Cupriavidus taiwanensis LMG 19424: one gene and its partner. The protein of the gene in region 2 binds, or shares a complex with, the protein of the main gene of each other region. Links are inferred from orthologs where the notes say so. Each region holds a gene or a part of one and is shown on either strand. Other genes may lie near its edges. The genes, in order: RALTA_RS10020 and RALTA_RS13900.

Region 1 (6,098 bases), 840 kb from region 2 along the record:
GCGGCTCAGCGGGCGGTGCGCGTGGCGCCATGTGCGGCCAGCCATACCCTTGTTGCCGCTTCGTCGAGGAAATAGTGACAAAGGGGCGCAGCATTCGCCGACGAGTCCGCCCGCAAGTCCGCCGGCTTGCCGGGCATCAGCACCGGCACCAGTTCGCCAAAGCGCGCCTCCAGCGCGGCATCGGCGTCGACATCGACCTCATGCAGGGTAAAAGAAAAATCGCGCCGGAGCGGCTCCAGCGCGACTTTCATGTCTTCGCAAAGATGGCAGTACGCCCGGCCCAACAGCGTCAGCGCGGGCGTGGCAGCCATGGCGGATCAGCGGGACGAGGCAGCGCCCGGTCGCAGCGTCAGCACCTGGGTGGCATCGCCGCGCCGCACGAACACCGCGGCGATCCGGCTCTTGTCCAGGCCACGCACCAGGTCGTTGAACTGGCGTGCATTGGTCACGTCGGTGTCGCCCAGCCGCAGGATGATATCGCCCGGACGGATGCCGGCGCGCAACGCCGGGCCATCGGCCACCTCGACCTCGACGCCGGACTTGAGCTTGAGCTCTTTCAGGCGCGCCTCGGGCAGGTCGCTGACCACCAGGCCCAGCGCATTGGGCTTGCCGGCCTGGGCCGCGCTGTCGTCCTTGGGCGCCGCGCCGCTGCGCGCGCGCGCCTTGCCCTCCGGCTCCAGTTCGGCAACGGTGATGCTGACCTCGCGGGTCGCGCCCTTGCGCCACAGTTGCAACGGCACGCGCGTGCCGGGCTTGGTCTCGCCGACCATGCGCGGCAGGTCCGAAGCGCGCTCGATATCGCGGCCGTTGAACTTCAGGATGATGTCGCCCGCCTCGATGCCCGCCTTCTCCGCGGGACCGCCCGGCTCGACGCTGCCCACCAGCGCGCCGCGCGCACGGCCCAGGCCCAGCGAATCGGCGACCTCCTTGGTGACGTCGCCGATCGCCACGGCAATGCGGCCGCGCGTCACGCGCCCGGAGGACTTGAGCTGCTCCGACACCCGCATCGCCTCGTCGATCGGGATTGCGAACGAAATCCCCATGTAGCCGCCGCTGCGGCTGTAGATCTGCGAGTTGATACCGATCACTTCGCCGCGCAGGTTGATCAGCGGCCCGCCGGAGTTGCCGGGGTTGACCGCCACGTCGGTCTGGATGAACGGCAGGTAGTCGCCGGTATCGCGGCCCTTGGCCGAGACGATGCCGGCGGTCACACTGTTGTCCAGCCCGAACGGCGAGCCGATGGCCAGCACCCACTCACCGGCGCGGACCTTGTTGGAATCGCCCAGCGGCAGGCGCGGCAGGCCGGTGGCCTCGACCTTGAGCAGCGCGACGTCGGTGCGCTTGTCCGAGCCGATCAGCTTGGCCTTGAATTCGCGCTTGTCCGGCAGGGTCACGTAGATGGTTTCGGCGTCGGCCACCACGTGCGCGTTGGTCATCACATAACCATCCTGGCTGATGATGAAGCCCGAACCCACGCCGCGGCTCTGCTCTTCCTGCTGCGGCGGCTGCCCGCGGCGCGGCGGCGTGCCGGGCGCCGGCGCCCCCGGCATCGGCACGCCGAAGAAGCGGCGGAAGAATTCCGCCATCTCGTCGTCGCTGCCTGGCGCGCCGCGCTGTCGGACCAGCTCGGTGGTGCGAATGTTGACCACGGCCGGGCTGGCTTTCTCCACCAGGTCAGTGAAGTCGGGCAGGTTGTAATTGGAGGCAGCGGCCTGGGCGTGGCTGACTTCGGCAACGGTCGGGCCGAGCAGCATCATGGCAGCCATGACCACGGCCCGCGCCAGGGCTGGAGATCTGAACATCATCGACAACTCCCGGGATTCAGCGAAAAGAAGAAAAACCGACTGGATGTGATCCCGTGGCGGGGACCCTTCGCAGGTTTCATGGAGCCGGCCCCGGACGAAACCCGGGCGCCAGCCGCACCTGCTCACGCTCAGTGTACCGTCTTGGGCGGACGGTACTCTACGGCCGTCGCAAACTGGCGCACGGTGCTCGCCGGCACCTCGCCCACCACGGTGATCCAGAAATCGGCAACCCGGCGCACCACGACCTGGGTCGCGCCGAGCGCGGCCACGCCTTCGCGGCGCGCACGTTGCTCGGAAACCGGCTCAATGAAGACCGACAGGCCGGTGAGCCCGTCGCTGTAGACGATCTGCAGCACTTCGAACACCTGCCCGCGGGCATTGCCCGGAGGCGGCGCGCGCAACTCGCCGAGGGGGCGGCGGACCTCGCGGATCTTCTGGAATCCCTTGAGCGGCACCGCGATCGACCAGCCCTCGTCGGCGATGCTGGTGGGCTGGTAGGTCACCTCATAGTGATTCCAGCTGCTGGAATTCTTGATCGCGGCAAGGATACGCTGCTTCTCTGACGGCACGCCGATCTGCACCTGCGAGAACGACACCTGCTCCAGCACCTTGCCGCCGTCGCCGATGGTCTGCGCGCGCATCAGCAGGCCGGAATTCTTTTCCGCCCACAAGCGCACCGCGTAGCGCGCGGCATCGTGCGGCTCCAGCGCAAAGACCTCGCACTCCATGCCGGCCACGCGCTCGGCGGGCATCTTGCGCATGTCGTACAGGTCCAGCACATCGTTCTTGTTGGTGGCGAGCAGCGCCGGGAAGCGGTCCTTGGCGTCCTGCTTTTCCACCACCACCAGCTTGGCTTCGGGGATCAGGCTGTGCACGACGTCGTTCTGCCGCAGCACTTCGCGCGGCTTGCCGTCGAGGGTCTCGAGCCGTTCGTATTCGTTGTGGACGAGATCGCTGTAATGCTGGATACGCGAGGCGTGCATGACGCTGCCGCGCTGATAGATCAGCGTGCCGACATAGTTCTCGCGCTGTGCGGCTTTGTGGATCTTGTTGAGCCAGGCAGTTGCGTCGCGTCGGGTCAGCGTATTGTCCAAAGGCTGCGCGGTGGCCGCCGCAGCGCTCAGACACAAGGCCAGAAAAAAGGACCTACGCAGGGCCCTAATTCTCTGCGCGCCCGCTACATGGGCGGGCGAACCTCCTTTGTGCATGTCCGGCATTATTCCTGCGTATTTTCCTGAGTGAAGTTTGCACCGTTGGCAACCGTGCGCATGGTCGGCACGAAAGCATCCGTTGCCACTGAAGTGCGATGCGCACGCAGGTATTCGTCCAGGCGCGGGTCGCGGATCATCTGCGGGGCGTCCGCGGCGACCGTGACGATGCCGGCGGCCTGGCCGGAGGCCGGCTGTTCGGCACGGGCGACCACGGCATCCGGCGTTCCTACCGTGGCGGGACCGCGCATCTGCGGCACCACCACCCAGCTGACCGCGGCCACGGCGGCGGCGATGGCGGTGCCGGGCATCACGCGGCGCACCCACGACGGCCTGACCAGCAGGCGATGGCGGGCGCCAGCCTGCGCTACCGCCGGCACCAGCACGTGCGGCTCGGCTTCGAGGCGCGCGGAGAAACGCGAGAGGAAATCGGCGGTGGAACCCGCCTGCGTCAGGTCTTCGGAACGCAAGGCGTCGCCGATCAACTGGTATGTGGTCCAGTCGGAAAGGCCGGCTTCGCTCTTCGCGAGATCGAGCACGGCATCGACTTCGTGCGGCGCCAGTTCGCCATCCATCAATACGGAGATCTGCTCCGCTGCTTCCACTACATGAACCGACTGCTTATGAGCCTGACCCATTTCCCACCCCAAGACATTCCATTGAACACCGATAATCCCGTTACTGCTGTCGCTTATCGATGCAGGAATAGGCTGCAACGCTGGCCGCACGACATTCTTCTCTACCACCTGGACCGCCACTTACCACCGCTTGCCCTCTGCCGTTCCCAGCAGCGGGCGCAACCGCTCGGCAATCGCCTCGCGTGCGCGGAAGATGCGCGAGCGCACCGTGCCGATCGGGCACCCCATCGCTTCGGCGATTTCCTCGTAGCTGAGGCCCTCGATCTCGCGCAGCGTGATGGCGGTCCGCAATTCTTCCGGAAGTGCTTCCATCGCGCGGTTCACCGTCTCGGCAACTTGGCGCGTGTGAAGCATCGACTCCGGCGTATTGATATCCCTTAGTTGTTCACCGTCCGCAAAAGTTTCAGCCTCTTCCGCATCGATATCGCTGGACGCTTCCGGGCGGCGGCCCTGGGTAGCCAGGTAGTTCTTGGCGGTGTTGACGGCGATCCGGTACAGCCACGTGTAGAAGGCCGACTCCCCGCGGAACTGGGGCAAGGCGCGGTATGCCTTGATGAAGGCATCCTGCGCCACATCCTCGACTTCAGCGGGATCCCTGACCAGGCGCGAAATCAGGCGAATGATCTTCCGATGGTATTTGGTCACCAGAAGTTCAAAGGCCCGCTTGTCGCCCTGCTGGACGCGTTCAACTAGGAGCTGATCGGCTTCGCGTTCGCTCACGTATGGCTCACCTGCAGTGTATCTCTTGGTTTGGTCGTCACGACAAACGTTGTATTTTACCTACGATTCTCAGCCCGCCCGGTGAAGCAACGCGCATCCTGTGACCGCAAGCTAACAAAATCGTTCCCTGGGCTGGCATCGGGTTGCACCCGCAGTGCAACTCGCGCGGACCGTTGCAGCCACCGCGCCAGTTCCGGACCAGCTGCCTGCCAGGGAAGAAGAATGGCGCCGGGCATCGCCGGATCACCGGGGGCCAGGCACACTACCGCTGCGTCTCCGAGCTGCCAGCACTGCCGCACGACGGCTTCGCGCCGCGCGCCGCCGGGCGCTTCCAGCCAGATGCGCAGGGGGCCTTCGGCGTCGGCGTCCTGCACGGCCGTGCAGACCCAGCGCAGGCCGCGCCACCATGCCGGCCAGGCACGCAGGGCCGCTACGGCGGCCAGTGCCAGGCCGGCACCCGCTGCGAGGTGCCACCACAGCAAGCCCGCCTGGCTGCCGGCAATGGCATCGGCCAGCGTCCGCGCCAGCAGCGCGAGCGCCAGCAATTCGCCGGCACAAAACACGAACAGGGCCCACCCCAGCGGGTGGACCCTGCCATGGCGCAGCCCCTCAAGGGCCCGCCTCAACCACGGATCAGGCGCGGCGGAAAACAAGCGTGCCGTTGGTGCCGCCGAAACCGAAGTTGTTCTTCACTGCCACGTCGATCTTCATCTCGCGCGCCGTGTTGGCCACGTAGTCCAGGTCGCACTCGGGGTCCTGGTTGTCGAGGTTGATCGTCGGCGGCGAGACCTGGTGGTGCAGCGCCAGCACGGTGAAGACCGACTCCAGGCCACCGGCGCCGCCCAGCAGGTGGCCGGTCATCGACTTGGTCGAGTTCACCACCATCTTGTAGGCCTGGTCGCCGAATGCTGCCTTGATCGCATCGGATTCGTTCTTGTCGCCCAGCGGCGTGGAGGTGCCGTGCGCGTTCAGGTAATGCACCTGGTCGGTGTTGATGCCGGCATCCTTGAGCGCATTGACCATGCAGCGGCGCGGGCCGTCCATGTTCGGCGCGGTCATGTGGTAGGCGTCGCCACTCATGCCGAAGCCGATCAGCTCGGCATAGATGCGCGCACCGCGGGCCTTGGCCGACTCATACTCTTCCAGCATCATCACGCCCGCGCCTTCGCCCAGCACGAAGCCGTCGCGGTCCTTGTCCCACGGACGCGAGGCCGCTGCCGGATCGTCGTTGCGCGTCGACAGCGCGCGCGCGGCGGCGAAACCACCAATGCCCAGCGGCGACACGGTCGATTCCGCGCCGCCCGCCAGCATGGCGTCGGCATCGCCGGCCTGGATCAGGCGGGCGGCCAGGCCAATGCTGTGCAGGCCGGTGGTGCACGCCGTCACGGCCGCCAGGTTCGGGCCCTTGATGCCGTGGATGATCGACAGGTGGCCGGCGATCATGTTGATGATCGAGCCGGGCACGAAGAACGGCGAAATCCGGCGCGGACCACGCTCGCTCAGCACGGCATGGGTATCCTCGATCATCGGCAGGCCGCCGATGCCCGAGCCGACCAGCACGCCGATGCGCTCGGCATTGGCCTCGGTCACTTCCAGGCCGCTATCCTTCAGCGCCTGCGTTCCGGCCGCGATGCCGTAATGGATAAACGTATCCATATTGCGGGCTTCCTTGGCCGGGATGTAATCCTCGGCATTGAAACCCTTCACTTCGCCGGCGAAGTGCACGG
Region 2 (5,969 bases):
GCTACATGCACTCGACCGGCGCCTCGGCCTTCTTTGTCGTGGTCTACCTGCATATGTTCCGGGGCCTGCTGTACGGTTCGTACCGCAAGCCGCGCGAGCTGGTCTGGATCTTCGGCTGCCTGATCTTCCTGTGCCTGATGGCCGAAGCCTTTATGGGCTACCTGCTGCCGTGGGGCCAGATGTCGTACTGGGGCGCCCAGGTGATCGTGAACCTGTTCTCGGCCATTCCGGTGATCGGCCAGGACCTGTCGCTGTTTATCCGCGGCGATTACGTGGTCAGCGACGCGACCCTGAACCGTTTCTTCTCGTTCCACGTCATCGCCGTGCCGCTGGTGCTGCTGGGCCTGGTGATCGCGCACATCATTGCGCTGCACGAAGTGGGCTCGAACAACCCGGACGGCGTCGAGATCAAGGCCAAGAAGGACGAAAACGGTATCCCGCTGGACGGCATCCCGTTCCACCCGTACTACTCGGTGCATGACCTGCTCGGCGTGGGCGGCTTCCTGATCCTGTTCTCGGCCGTGATCTTCTTCTTCCCCGAAGTGGGCGGCTATTTCCTGGAAGCCAACAACTTCTTCCCGGCCGATCCGCTGAAGACCCCGCCGCACATTGCGCCGGTCTGGTACTTCACGCCGTTCTACTCGATGCTGCGCGCCACCACGTCGAACTTCCTGCCGATCCTGTGGGTGTTCTTCGCGCTGCTGCTCGGCATGGTGTTCCTGCGCAGCAAGGATGCGCGCGTGAAGATCGGTGCCATCGCCATCGCGGTGATCCTGGCCGTGGGCTTCTATTTCATCGACGCCAAGTTCTGGGGCGTGCTGGTGATGGGCGGCTCGGTGGTGATCCTGTTCTTCCTGCCGTGGCTCGACTGCTCGCCGGTCAAGTCCATCCGCTATCGTCCCGCTTTCCACAAGACCATCCTGATCGTCTTCGTGGTGGTGTTCCTGGTGCTCGGCTATCTCGGCGTGCAACCGCCGTCGCCGGTTGGTGAGAAGGTGTCGCAGCTGGGTACGCTGCTGTACTTCGCCTTCTTCCTGACCATGCCGCTGTGGAGCCGTGTCGGCGAGTTCAAGCCGGTCCCGGAGCGTGTCACGTTCCACCCGCACTGAGCGAAGCGAACCCCGACAAGAGCACAAGGACACAAGATGAAAAAGCTGCTTTCGATCCTCGCGCTGGCCGGCGCCTGCATTGCCGGCGCGCCCGCCATGGCATCCGAGGGGGGCTTCCCCCTCGAGCCGGCGCCGGTGAACACCGCCGACCTGTCGTCGCTGCAGCGCGGCGCCAAGGTGTTCGTCAACTACTGCCTGAACTGCCACGGCGCGTCGATGATGCGCTACAACCGGCTCAAGGACATCGGCCTGACCGACGACCAGATCCGCGAGAACCTGCTGTTCACCGCGGACAAGGTGGGCGAGACCATGAACATCGCCATGCAGCCGAAGGAAGCCAAGGCCTTCTTCGGCGCGCAGCCGCCGGACCTGTCGGTGATCGCGCGCGCCCGTGGCGACGACTGGCTCTACACCTACCTGCGCACGTTCTACCGCGACGACAGCCGCGCCACCGGCTGGAACAACCTGGTGTTCCCGAGCGTCGGCATGCCGCACGTGCTGTGGGAACTGCAAGGCCAGCGCGCCGCCAAGTTCACCGAAGTGGAAGAGCACGGCGAGAAGGTGCACAAGTTCGCCGGCTTCGAGCAACTGAGCCCGGGCAAGCTGAGCAAGGTCGAGTACGACCAGATGACGGCGGACCTCGTCAGCTTCCTGGACTGGATGGCCGAGCCCGCGCAGAACCACCGCAAGCGCCTGGGCGTCTGGGTGCTGCTGTTCCTGGGCGTGTTCACCGTGTTCGCCTGGCGCCTGAACGCGGCATACTGGAAAGACGTGAAGTAAGTTGTATCGGGGCCTGGTTCGGGCCCTTATCCAACCGGGCAAGGGGCGGCCGCTGTTGAACAGCGCCGCCCCTTGTCTTTTACGGGTAGCGCTTCGACACGGCCTTCCCAAAAAGTGTTGTATTTGCCACTTATTTGCTTTTCGGTAGCCGACTTTGGCAGAATGGCAGACCTTACTGTCCGACCCAGCTCCGGCTAAGCCCAAGGAATCCAACCATGATGGTGTTGTATTCGGGTACGACTTGCCCGTTTTCCCAACGTTGCCGCCTTGTCCTGTTCGAAAAGGGCATGGATTTTGAAATCCGCGACGTCGACCTGTTCAACAAGCCCGAAGATATTTCGGTGATGAACCCGTACGGCCAGGTGCCTATCCTGGTCGAGCGCGACCTCATCCTGTATGAGTCGAACATCATCAACGAATACATCGACGAGCGCTTCCCGCACCCGCAACTGATGCCGGCCGACCCGGTGCAGCGCGCCCGCGCCCGCCTGTTCCTGTTCAACTTCGAAAAGGAACTGTTCACCCACGTCTACACGCTGGAGAACGAAAAGGGCAAGGCCGCGGAAAAGAACCACGAACGCGCCCGCGCCGCGATCCGCGACCGCCTGACGCAGCTGGCGCCGATCTTCGTCAAGAACAAGTACATGCTCGGCGAAGAGTTCTCGATGCTCGACGTCGCCATCGCGCCGCTGCTGTGGCGCCTGGACCACTACGGCATCGAGCTGTCGAAAAACGCCGCGCCGCTGCTGAAGTATGCTGAACGCATTTTCAGCCGTCCCGCGTACATCGAAGCGCTGACCCCGTCCGAAAAGGTGATGCGCCGCTAACCGGCACCGGCCCGACGGCAACCGCCCTCGGGCCACTCGCGGCGCCATTGGAAGCACAATGCCTGAAACCTCCACCAAGCCCTACCTGATCCGCGCCATCTATGAATGGTGCACGGACAACGGCTTCACGCCGTACATCGCGGTCTTCGTCGACGCCAACACCAACGTGCCGCGCGAGTTCGTCAAGAACAACGAGATCGTGCTGAACGTCAGCTTCGACGCCACCAGCGGCCTGGACATGGGCAACGAGTGGATCACCTTCAGCGCACGCTTCGGCGGTGTCTCGCGCAAGATCGACGTGCCGGTGGAAAACGTGCTGGCCATCTACGCCCGCGAGAACGGGCAAGGCATGGCGTTCCCGGTCGAACGCAGCCTGCCGGAAACCCAGGCCGCCACCGAGCGCGAAAACAACCCGCCGCCCAAGCTCGCCCCGGTGGAAGCCGAAACCCCGGCAACCACCAGCGACACCGGCCCGGGCGACGACGACACGCCGCCCCCGGTGCCGCGCATCGGCGGCAAGAAGCCCGCACTGAAAGTGGTGAAGTAAGCCATCCCAAAGCCGACCGCAATGCAGTAGAATCGCGGTCTGTACCAATATGCCGGCTTAGCTCATCAGGTAGAGCAGTTGATTTGTAATCATCAGGTGGCGGGTTCGAGTCCTGCAGCCGGCACCAGATAACTCAAGGGGTTACAGGGAATTTCCGTGTAACCCCTTGTGCCTTTTGCGGTCGATATCCACCGCTGTGGATCCCCTTCCATCGATCCATCGATATCCGGCCAGCTTTCCCGCTACGGATTCTCCGAGGCGAAACAGTTCTCGTATTGCTTGCGCAGAATGTGTTTTTGCACCTTTCCCGTGGCAGTTAGCGGAAGTGCCTCGATGAACTTCACTGCCTTTGGTGTCTCGAACTTGCCGAGATGGGGGCGGCAATGGGCGATGAGCTCCTGCTCGCTGCATTCGGAGTCCGGCTTAAGCACGACGAACGCGCAGATCGCCTCGCTCCAGTGGGGATGCGGCAGGCCGACCACCGCGGCGGAGGCGATTGCCGGGTGACTGAGGATGGCGGATTCGACCCTGATGCTGGCCACATTCTCGCCGCCGGTCTTGATCATATCCTTCTTGCGATCGAGAAATAACAGCTGTCCGTCTTCATCGAAGGTCCCGAGGTCGCCGGTATGGTGCCATCCATATTTCTGGACAGATTCGGTGGCGGCGGGATCCTTGAAGTAGCCAAGCATCACGTTGGGTCCGCGATGGACGATCTCGCCAACCTCTCCCGGCCCGAGGAGCCTGCCGTCGTCGTCCATCAGCGCGGTCTCGCACACCACGGTTGAAGTACCCCAGTAGTTGGCGTCGCGATGTGGATGTTCCACCGGACGGAAGCTCATGGTGACCGGGTACATCTCGGTCTGGCCGGTAACGAGCACGATGTCGGAACACATTGCCGCGGCGATCCTGTCGACCAGGACGCGCGGCATGGCGGCCATGGCGTACATGCACAGGCGCAGCGACGAGAAATCGGCCGAGGGTGCCCGCGGATCGTCCAGTATCGCCGCGTACATCATCGGCAGTCCAATCAGCAGCGTGATGCGTTCCCGCGCGATGGCGTCGATCGTCGCCTGGGCGCTGAAGCCGCGTGCAAGCACCACGCTCGCGCCTGCAGCGAGGGCAGTTGCCATCGCCACATGCTGGCCGCAATGGAACAGCGGCAGCATCCCGCTCACCACGTCTTTCTCGGTATACGCGAGCGCCGAGACATTGGCGAGCACCGCGCTGTACACCGACGCGTGCGAATGCACCGCGCCCTTCGGATTGCCCGTGGTACCGCTGGTGTACATGATCAGCGCGGGCTGCCCGCTGTCGATGTCGACCGCCGGCAGGGCAGCGGGGCGACCGCGGGTGACGTTTGCGAGCGTCCTGCCGCCGGTGCTTCCAGCGCCGGCGCGCACGAGGATGACGGGAAGGTCCAGCCCATGGAGCAGTTCCGCGATCTGGGGCTGCGTGCTCAGTGCCTCGTCGGCAACGATGCAGGACACCTCCGCGTGACGCAGGATGTAGCCGATCTGGGCCGGGTCGAGCAGGATGTTGACCGGCACCCAGACATGGCCGGCCTTGTGGATACCGTTGATCGCTACCACCATGTCCGCAGAGTTCGCGCACAGCGTCGCTACCTGGACCGGCTCCGGGTGGGCTTCCAGCAGATAGTCGGCAAATTGCGAACTGAGATCATCCAGCTCGCGGTAGGACAGGCGGCGGTCGCCGTCCACCACGGCCACGCGCGCGCCGAACCTGATGGCTGACCGGTACAGCACGTCGCCGAGGGCAATGCGGCCGATACGCCGGCTTTCCGTCGATGCGGGCAGATTTTCCATCTTCGTCTCCTCCTGGTCTTGTCGTTGCACGCGCGGCACGCGTCTTCGCCGCGGTGATGCACGGCCTTCAGTGCGTTGCGCGCAGCAGCTCCTCGGCGATGATCAGCCGCCGCACCTCGCTGGTACCGCCGCCGATCGTGGCCAGCTTGGCGTTGCGATAATGGCGGTTGACCTCCGTTTCCCAGATGAAGCCGGAACCGCCGTGGATCTGCACGGCCTTGTCCGTGACCGAGAGCAGCATCTCGGCGACTTTCAGGATGGAGGCGGCGCACAGCTTGTGGATGTCACCGCGGCCGCCGCCGCCGCGCTCGAGGTCATTGCAGGCCATCAGCGCCCGGTAGGCCAGCGCACGCGCGGCTTCAAGCTCGACGAACATGTCCGCCAGCATCGCCTGCACCAGCTGGAACGACTCGATCGGCTTGCCGAACTGCTGCCTCGTGCTGGCATACTCGAGCGACAGATCCAGGCAGCGCTGCGCAGAGCCGATGCACGACAGCGCCAGGAAGGCACGTTCGATGTCGAGCCCGCTCATCACCACCGCCACGCCACGGTTCTCGCCGCCGACAAGGTTGCGGGCAGGCACGCGGCACTCGTCGAACACCAGTTCGCCGGTGGGTGCCCCGCGCCAACCCATCTTGTTCAGCTTCTGGGCGACGCTGAAGCCAGGGAAGCCTTTTTCGACGATGAACGCCGATATGCCCTTGGCACCGAGGGTCGGCTCGGTCTTGGCGTACACCAGCACAACGTCCGCCACCGGGCCATTCGAGATGAACATCTTGCGGCCGTTGAGCACATAGTGGTCGCCGTCGCGCCGGGCCGCGGTACGCATGCTGCCAAGCGCATCCGATCCGGCGCCCGGCTCGGTCAGGGCCAGCGCGCC

What was found.
Region 1: the proteins of RALTA_RS13900 (region 2) and RALTA_RS10020 are in contact, whole or in part, in a crystal structure (PDB 1YFN), measured with the Escherichia coli proteins. The link is inferred for Cupriavidus taiwanensis LMG 19424 from one-to-one orthologs.

What each region holds. Positions count from the first base shown.
Region 1 is NC_010528.1:2,183,691-2,189,788, forward strand. What follows is about bases 1,837-4,681. They hold RALTA_RS10020 (sigma-E factor negative regulatory protein), read right to left. Parts: upstream 3,652-4,681; coding sequence 3,022-3,651; downstream 1,837-3,021. Other genes in these bases: RALTA_RS10015 (MucB/RseB C-terminal domain-containing protein), read right to left, coding at 1,934-3,013; rpoE (RNA polymerase sigma factor RpoE), read right to left, coding at 3,772-4,371; RALTA_RS10030 (hypothetical protein), read right to left, coding at 4,428-4,681. Also shown: RALTA_RS10005 (glutaredoxin family protein), read right to left, coding at 6-311; RALTA_RS10010 (DegQ family serine endoprotease), read right to left, coding at 318-1,805; more of RALTA_RS10030, read right to left, coding at 4,682-5,024; fabF (beta-ketoacyl-ACP synthase II), read right to left, coding at 5,005-6,098. UniProt on the Escherichia coli protein: An anti-sigma factor for extracytoplasmic function (ECF) sigma factor sigma-E (RpoE). ECF sigma factors are held in an inactive form by an anti-sigma factor until released by regulated intramembrane proteolysis (RIP).
Region 2 is NC_010528.1:3,024,997-3,030,965, reverse strand. What follows is about bases 1,803-4,518. They hold RALTA_RS13900 (ClpXP protease specificity-enhancing factor), read left to right. Parts: upstream 1,803-2,774; coding sequence 2,775-3,263; downstream 3,264-4,518. Other genes in these bases: RALTA_RS13890 (class I adenylate-forming enzyme family protein), read right to left, coding at 3,506-4,518; RALTA_RS13905 (glutathione S-transferase N-terminal domain-containing protein), read left to right, coding at 2,105-2,716; RALTA_RS13910 (cytochrome c1), read left to right, coding at 1,803-1,889. Also shown: RALTA_RS13915 (cytochrome b), read left to right, coding at 1-1,109; more of RALTA_RS13910, read left to right, coding at 1,146-1,802; more of RALTA_RS13890, read right to left, coding at 4,519-5,089; RALTA_RS13885 (acyl-CoA dehydrogenase family protein), read right to left, coding at 5,157-5,969. UniProt on the Escherichia coli protein: Enhances recognition of ssrA-tagged proteins by the ClpX-ClpP protease; the ssrA degradation tag (AANDENYALAA) is added trans-translationally to proteins that are stalled on the ribosome, freeing the ribosome and targeting stalled peptides for degradation.